Regions from separate parts of the Paraflavitalea devenefica genome, predicted to be linked through region 1. Evidence: riboswitches for the same ligand, from Rfam matches in the RefSeq annotation. Region 1 holds a riboswitch; the other holds the start of a gene.
What was found. Region 1 has a riboswitch for thiamine pyrophosphate ahead of HB364_RS08030 (TonB-dependent receptor). Riboswitches for the same ligand answer to the same signal wherever they lie in the genome.
Positions count from the first base shown of each region.

Region 2: it holds a riboswitch for thiamine pyrophosphate, as region 1 does, so the genes downstream of both, HB364_RS05835 (class I SAM-dependent methyltransferase) here and HB364_RS08030 (TonB-dependent receptor) in region 1, are expected to answer to the same signal.

Region 1 covers NZ_JAARML010000001.1:1,955,883-1,960,291, reverse strand. The annotation lists gene HB364_RS08030 (TonB-dependent receptor) at 1-1,924, opposite strand, end outside; TPP riboswitch at 1,990-2,106, opposite strand; gene HB364_RS08025 (head GIN domain-containing protein) at 2,284-3,009, shown strand; gene HB364_RS08020 (head GIN domain-containing protein) at 3,044-3,754, shown strand; tRNA gene HB364_RS08015 (tRNA-Met) at 3,924-3,995, shown strand; gene era (GTPase Era) at 4,117-4,409, shown strand, end outside.
Region 2 covers NZ_JAARML010000001.1:1,433,676-1,438,084, forward strand. The annotation lists gene HB364_RS05830 (outer membrane beta-barrel family protein) at 1-1,570, shown strand, start outside; TPP riboswitch at 1,656-1,757, shown strand; gene HB364_RS05835 (class I SAM-dependent methyltransferase) at 1,836-2,543, shown strand; gene HB364_RS05840 (AIR synthase family protein) at 2,540-3,598, shown strand; gene HB364_RS05845 (thiamine phosphate synthase) at 3,603-4,256, shown strand; gene HB364_RS05850 (Trm112 family protein) at 4,253-4,409, shown strand, end outside.

The DNA of each region.
Region 1 (4,409 bases):
CCATCCGGTAACTATCTTTTACATTGGTACGGGTATAACCACCTACATCATTGATCTTACCTGTTTGCACCAGTTGGTTTTTATAGAGCATGTAATACAGGTTGCCGCTTACCTCATACCAGCTTCCTTTTTCCGAAACGCCTGCTTCAAAGTCATGCAGTTTCTCGGGTTTGGGCTGCTGCGTAAGACCGGCTTCAAAATCATCCCGGTTGGGCTCTTTATTACCTTGTGCATACGACAGGTAGGCCATGAAACTGCCATCGGTATAAGTAATCCCTGCCTTGGGATTGAAGAAATCAAAGGTATTACGCACCATGAGCGTAGGATTTTTGCGGAAACCGCCAATATTATACAATACACGGCGATACTGAAGATCAGCAAACACCTCCCAGTTGGTGGAGAGCTTATACTGATACTTGGCATAAGCGCTTACGTCTGTTTTATAGGCCTCCAGGTTGTACCAGCGGTAATTGTTGGGAATACCCGCCTGTGCCCAGATGATCTCGCCAAAGTGGTGGCCATCATACCGGTTCCAGCCACCGCCAACAGTAAACTGATCAGTTACACCCTTGTACTGCAGAGAATATACCACCCCGTAGTAATCATTGTCCAGCCACAGCCGCCTGATCAGATCAGTGGAGGTATAGGTATTGCCGCCAGCTTCAAAATCGGGCAGTCCATAATCAGCATAGGCCTCTCCGGGTTTATATTCTTCATAGTATCCCTTTCCTTTGGAAAGGAAGAAAGCGGCATTGGCAGTCAGCCTGGAAGAAAACTGGTGGTTGAGGAATAACTGGTAATGGTCCTGCTGATAATTGTCGGTTTGATTGGCGTAAGTAAAATAATTGTACTTACGTGGATCGGAAGAGAACAGGTTAATAGAGTCCTGTTGTGTGCGGTATAAGGTACCAAGGTTGTTGTAATAATGTTGCAGCAGTGCGTCTTTGTTATTACTCAGTTTGGCTTCCGGCACACCATTCCATGACTGGTATGTTTTCTCCTTGCCCGAAATAATATTGAACCGGACGGATGTTTTTGCCCCCAGGTAAGCGCCGCTGAGGTAGAATGAACGAAGGTCGCTGGAGCCGCGGTCAACAAAACCATCACTACCGATCTTTGACAAGCGGGCATCAATGGTAAAATGATCATTGATCAATCCACTTCCTGCTTTCACGGTATGCTTCCAGGTATTGAATGAGCCATAGCTGTTGTTGATCTCACCGTAAGCTGTGGTATTAGCTTCATTGGTGCTTAAATTAATAGTGGCCCCGAAAGCACCGGCCCCATTGGAAGAGGTGCCTACCCCACGCTGTACCTGTATATTGTTTACAGAAGAAGTAAAGTCGGGCAGGTCTACAAAAAAGCTCCCCTGCGACTCTGCATCGTTGTAGGGGATGCCATTCAGGGTAACATTGATGCGTGCGCCATCTGTACCACGAATACGGATACCGGTATAGCCTACGCCGTTCCCGGCATCTGAACTCACTACTACAGAGGGAGTTTGATTCAGCAGGAAAGGGAGGTCCTGTCCGGTATTCAGTTTTTCAATATCCTTTTTGGAGAGATCGGTTTTTGCAAAGGGGGCTTTTTCCCCGGCCCGGATGGCGCGTACTTCCACGGGCTGCATAAAGAGGTTGAGCCGGGTGAGCTTGATAGCCCGCTCGGCATTGTCGGGCGAAACAGTGGTTTCCACAGCCTGGTATCCAATACTGGTAATACGCAGCGTGTAATGTCCCTGTTTAACCTTTGAAAAAACAAACCGCCCTGCCTCGTTGGTGGTAAGGGTGGCGATGTTGGATAGTTCTACGGTAGCCGATGCTACGGGGCTGCCGGTAGATTCGTCGGTTACCTGGCCCGCAATCTGCTGAGCCGATAACCCATGGGAAATCAATAAGTAGCAAATCCCCAAAAACATTTTTTTCATCTTGCATGAAGATTTTTAGTGAAAAAATGATTTAAGAGAAAATGCTGCGAAAGCGAAGTGTAGACAATAAAGAGGAGCTACCTTCCCTGCGCAGGCATTACCCTGGTCAGGTTCTACGGGTATAATCTCAGCCTTTCACAGCCTTTGCAGGCAGATTGGGAAAAGCACCCCGGGAATCTGAAAAAATCTCTTTGGCCAAAGAGAACGCAAAGATACAGTCAAAAAAACTTTTTTAAAAGAATTGTAACATTCAGGAGCCTCCGGCCGTCACACTTTATATACAGTATACTTATGCACCGGCCTGCAGGCCGGATGCAACATTCAACAATTAACGTAGTCTATTTCTTAAAATGCTAATTATGAAAAAGATCGGATTATTCGTTGCAGGCATTCTTTTTTCCCTGGTGCTGGTAGCCCAAAAGCAGGTTAATGATCCCCTGGCCCAGGAGAGGAAAGTATCAGGCTTTCACGCCATCCGGGTATCAAACGGTATCAAAGTATATTTAAGTCAGGGCAGCTCTGAAGCGGTAGCGGTGAGCGCTTCCAAAGAAGAGTATCGCGACAAGATCGTTACCAAAGTAGAAGATGGTGTACTAAAGATCTATTATGAGCAGGAAACCCTGAAGTTCTGGAAAAATGGTGGTACAAGGGGTAAAAATCCTGTCGCTTATGTATCAGTGGATGATCTAGACGGACTGGATATTAATTCCGGCGCCAGTGTAAGCGTTGAAGGAGGGATCAAAGGAAGTAAACTGGACCTGGACGCTTCCAGCGGCGCTGTTTTCAAAGGAGCGGTAGATTATACTACCCTGGATATAGACCAGAGCAGTGGATCGGTCGTTAAAATTTCAGGTAATGCCAGTTCTTTGAAAATAGATGGCAGCAGTGGTAGTGTTTTCCAGGGGTATGAACTCAGTGTTCAAAACTGTGATGTAGATGTGAGCAGCGGCGCTGGTGCACAGGTCACTATGAACAAAGAAATGTCGGCCGAAGCCAGCAGTGGCGGCTATATTTCTTATAAAGGCTCCGGAGTGATCCGCAACGTTAAAACCAGCAGCGGCGGCTCAGTGTCAAAAAAAGGATAACTTGTGCTGGCATAACATTGAATAAACGAGCAACATGAAAAATATAGGCGTTTTTTTACTGATGCTGCTGCCATTGGCCATGATGGCGCAAAAGCAGGTGATCAATGATGAAAATGCACAACCCCGCAGTATCGGCAGTTTCCATGCCATCAGGGTAAGCAATGCCATTGACCTGTATCTTTCCCAGTCGGATGAAGAGGCCCTGGCAGTAAGCGCTATTAAACCCGAATTCCGGGACCGTATTAAAACAGTGGTGGAAGATGGCGTGTTGAAGATCTCGTATGATGATGATGGAAAATGGTGGAAGGGCAATAAGAAACTGAAGGTGTATGTTTCCTTCAAAACGCTCGACAGGCTTACCGCCACCGGCGCCAGTGATGTGATGGTGACCGGCACTATTAAAGCCAATGAACTGGCTATTTCCATGGGAGGCGCCAGTGATTTTAAAGGCAAGGTGGAAGCCAATTCGCTGGATGTAAACCTGAGCGGCGCCTCTGATGCTTCGATTGAAGGAAAGGTGACAGTATTGAAAGTAGATGCCAATGGCGCCAGTGATTTTAAGGGATATGATCTCCAGGCCGATAACTGTAGTGCAGAAGCCAGTGGTGCCTCGGATATCAAGGTTACGGTAAATAAAGAATTAAATGCCCGCGCTTCCGGCGCCAGCGGTATACATTATAAAGGAGATGGCGTTATCCGTGACCTGAGGAGCAGCGGCGCCAGTAATGTTTCCAAAAGAGGATAACTGACCTTTTTGGTTTTTCACCTATTAGGGTACATAAGCGTTAGGTTTTTTACCTGACGCTTTTTTATTTATATATGATATCTTATTCATAACCCTGAAAATATGATTTGTAAAAAAACTAAATCAATTTTGGCAGGAACCTGAAAAAGCGTACATTTGCAACCCACATCGCGAAGTAGAGCAGCGGTAGCTCGTCGGGCTCATAACCCGAAGGTCGGAGGTTCGATCCCTCCCTTCGCAACTACTGAGAATCAGGGATTAGCAAAACGCTGGTCCCTTTTTTATTGGCCGGGCACAACAATTGAGTCTCCTCGTTTACTCACTTTATACCACGGCTACCTTTCATTACCTTTGCATTCTTTATGAAATCAGGGTTTGTAAGCATATTTGGTCGCCCCAATGCGGGTAAAAGCACACTGTTGAACGCCTTAATGGGCGAAAAGTTGGCTATTGTATCACCTAAGGTGCAAACTACCCGCCACCGCATTAAAGGCATTTTAACCACACCTGAATACCAGATCATTTTTTCCGACACGCCTGGCATTATTGAACCTAAGTACAAACTGCAGGAGAAAATGATGCAGGCGGTACAACAGGCCCAGGAGGATACCGATGTGGCAGTACTGTTGTTGGATGTAAGAGAGAGCATGGAAGA
Region 2 (4,409 bases), 520 kb from region 1:
GGATAATAGCAACTACAGCGAATATGAAACCCGCCGGCAGAACAATTCGCTTACCAACCAGGGTTTCACTAATACACAGTCTGCCAGCGATGGCTATAACTTCCGGAATGATATCTTATTCCGCAAAAGGTTCCGTACCAAGGGAAGAACGTTCTCCCTCAGCCTGCAAACGAACCTCAATGCCAGCGACGGGGAAGGGACGCAGCTATCGGTCAATAAATTCTTCAATCCCGATGGCAGCCCGCTCAGCACCGATTCCATTGATCAGCGCAACAGCAATGCCAGCGACCTTCGCAGTTATAATGTGAGGGCAGTATACACAGAGCCTGTGGTTAAAAACTCGCTGCTGGAATTCAGCGTGAGCAATAGCCTCAGCAAAAGTACTTCGGAGAAGACCACCTGGGATTATAATAAAGTAAACGGAAAATATGATGAAGTCAATGAGGAGCTTACCAATAATTATGAGAATACCTACGGCTATACCAATGCCGGGATCAGGTGGCGCAGCCAGTTCAAAAAATGGAACTTTGCAGTAGGGGCCAACTGGCAAAAGGCCAACCTGGAAGGCACCATCATTGCCGGCACCAAGGATAGCCTCATTAGTCAAACCTTTTACAATATTCTGCCCACGGCCCGCTTCCAGTATAATTTCACCCGATTCAAAAATCTGCAGATCAACTACAATGCTTCTACCAATCAGCCATCCATGACACAGTTGTCGCCGGTGCCCGATATCAGCAACCCGCTCAACATCAGGGATGGTAATCCCGATCTGCAACAGGAATACACCCATATGGCCACCATCAACTTCATGTCGGTAAATCCTTTTAAGAACAAAAACCTGTTTGCTTTCTTCAACATACGGCATACCAACAACAAGATCGTTAATTATGATACCATCAATGCGTTGGGGGTTAAACGTTCCCGCCCGGTGAATGTAGATGGTGTGTACAATATCTCAGGTTCTGTAAGCGTGGGGCTGCCGGTGCGTTTCCTGAAGGGAACCGTCAACATTGCCTCCAACCTTGGCTATGACAAGAACAAGCAATTTGTCAATAGTGTAGGCAATACCATCAAAACCCTTACCCTGGGGCCTGTATTACGTCTTGATATGAGCCCCACCGATAAATTTGATGTTTCGATCAATGCAGGGATCAATTACAACAAGAGCAAATATTCCCTGCAAACAAATATGGATGCAGAATACTTCTCCCAGAATTATGGCGCTGATGTAAACTGGCAGTTGCCGGCGAGCTTTTACTTTAGCACTGAATTTACCTATACTATCAACAACAGGCTGACGGATGGCTTTAACCTGCGGGTGCCCTTATGGAATGCTTCCATCAGCAAACAATTCCTGCGGTATAACCGCGGTGAACTGAAACTGTCTGCTTTCGACCTGCTCAATGAAAATGTAAACGTGAGCCGCAGCAGTAACCAGAGCTATATTGAGGACAGCCGCATTAAAACCTTACAACGTTATTTCATGCTCAGCTTCACTTACAGCCTCAGCAAAATGGGCCTGGGTCCTGCTGGAGGAGGAGGTGGCCCCATACGGATCATGAGATAGCGCTCACTAAAAAATGAGCAGTCTTCCGCTCCATGGGTGGGCCTTATTTTTTGCCATCTAGCCAAACAGTAATATTTTTGAAATACTTATTGCATCGGGGTGTCCCGCAGCCACACTGCGGGACTGAGATTATACCCGGGAACCTGATCTGGTTAATGCCAGCGGAGGAAATGCAAATGGGCCCGGCGAATATTTTATTAAAATATAAGTGAGCCACATTTCCTGCGCGGGAAATGTGGCTTTTGTTTTTTTAAAATATTACGACATGGAAATACAACAACTTACCAATAACCTCACCAACTGGCAGGGCCGGAAGGAATGGTTTTTCAACCGGGAACATACAGATACTTACGAGCAATGGTACGAGGGGCGTTACAAGCGTGCCGAAGTATGGCAGAAAAAAGTGGTGGGCGGACTTATTAAAAAAGACAGCCGGGTAAAAACCCTCCTGGAATTTGGATGCGGCACTACCCGCTTTACCCGCTGGTGGCATACCATCGGCATTGAGGCTACCGGAGGCGATATTTCTCCCTTTATGCTGGGCCAGGGCGTGCATTTGTTTCAGGGCGACCTGGTGCTGGCCGATTCTCATTATATGCCCTTCAAAGACCACACTTTCGATGCACTTGCTTTTATCACTACGTTTGAATACTACCGCGATCCTGTACAGGTGATCCGGGAAGCTGCCCGCGTAGGCCGCTATGGAATTGTTTTTGGCATGATGAACCGCAACTCGCCCAAAGTATTGCGGAGAAGGGTACAGCAGTTGTTTGGCAAAAATCCTTTCTATGTGACTGCCACCTTCTATACGCCTGCAAAGCTGATCAGCCTTATCCACCAGGCATTGGAAGGCAGGGATTACAGCATAGAATGGACCTGTACCGGCCTGCCCAAATGGTTCCCTGCCCAGCAATGGAGCCTGCCTTATGGCGATTTCTTTGGCCTGCACGTAAAATTCAACGACCAGTTATGAGCAGTTTTACCGGCAGCGGAAAAATACAGGATGCTTTCTTCAGGAATACCATCTACCCGTTTTGCGGCGCAGACCGGCAGGAAGTAACAGCCGGCCCGCAGTATGGGGTGGATGTGGCCGTTATCAACCTGCCCAATGGGATGGACATGGCCTTAACCAGCGATCCGCTTTCTTTAATACTGCGCCTTGGCCTGCGGGAATCTGCCTGGCTTTCGGTTCACCTCATGGCCAATGATATGGCCACTACCGGTGTGGCGCCCATGTATGCACAACTGGTGTTCAACCTGCCGGAACAAACCACCGGCCTGCAGTTTGAAGAATACTGGCAACACATACACCGGTTTTGCAGCGATATTAAGGTTGCCATTACCGGCGGGCATACCGGTAAAGCCGAAGGACAACAATCAACCATGGCGGGTGGTGGCACCATGATTGCCATTGCGCCGGCCAATACCTTTTTATTAAGCAGTCAGGCGCAACCGGGCGATGTAATCATCATTACCGAAGAAGCTGCCCTGCTGGCAACCTCCATACTGGCACTTAGTTTTCCGGAAACCGTAAAAAATAAATGCGGCCATGAACACTATCAGGCCGCCTGTGGGCTGTTTTACAAAACCAGTTCCCTGCAGGCCGGGCTAGCAGCCGTGGATAGTGGACCAGACAAGCAGGTTACTGCCATGCACGATGTTACAGAAGGCGGTCTGTTGGGCGCCTTGTATGAACTGGCTACGGCCGCCGGGTGCGGAGCCGTGATAGAGGTAAATCAACTGCCGGTAGGAGAAACCCAGCAGGCCATTTGTGATCTCTTTCATATTAACCCGCTTTTTTGTGTAGGCGCCGGTTCCATGATCATCACTGTACGGCCCGATGCATCCCGCCAGGTAGTACAACGGTTGCAGGAGAAAGGCATCAGGGCTACCGTGGCAGGTAGCATAACAGAAAAAGAAAAAGGGATCATCATCCGGCAGGATGGCCGGCAAACAAAGCTGCTGCATCCCGGCGCTGACCCCTACTGGGCGGCATTTTTCACGGCTCTAAAAGACGGGTGGCAATAAAATCATGCGCAATCATACAAGAGCTATACGGGGAGGGCTGTACCTCGTTATTGATCCTGCAAAGGGATGGGAGAAGGTATTGCCCGCAGTACAACAGGCCATTGCCGGAGGTATTGATATTATCCAGGTGTGGAATCATTGGCACCCGGAACAGCAGAAGACTGCGTTCATAGAAAAGATATGCCGTGCCGCACATCCTTATCATATCCCGGTACTGATGAATGAAGACTGGCAATTAATGAACGACACTTCCCTCGACGGCGTTCACTTTGATGAGATACCGGCCAGTATAGATGCTATCAGGCAGCAGGTACAGCGCCCCTTTTGGGGCGGTATTACCTGTGGTAATGACCTGCAAAAAGTACAATGGGCTGTTGACAACCGGCTGGATTATATTTCCTTTTGTTCCATGTTCCCCTCCGCTACAGCCAACAGTTGCGAACTGGTGAAAATAGAAACGGTACAGGCGGCCCGCGCCTTAACCAACATGCCCATTTTCCTGGCAGGAGGCATCACTCCCGACAACCTTAGCCTCTTTGAGGGGACCGGCATGAATGGCGTAGCGGTCATATCCGGTATTATGAATGCAGAAGACCCGCAGCAAAAAACACATTCTTACAAACAGGCCCTTCATCACATACAACAAAAAACACCATGAAACCATCACTCATAAACAAGCTGGCCTGCCCGCTGGACAAGCAGGACCTTACGTTGAAAACCTTTTTAAAAGATACGGAAGGCAACATTATAGAAGGCATGCTGTATTGCCAGCATTGTGGGCGCGATTATCCCATCATCTATGGGCTGCCCA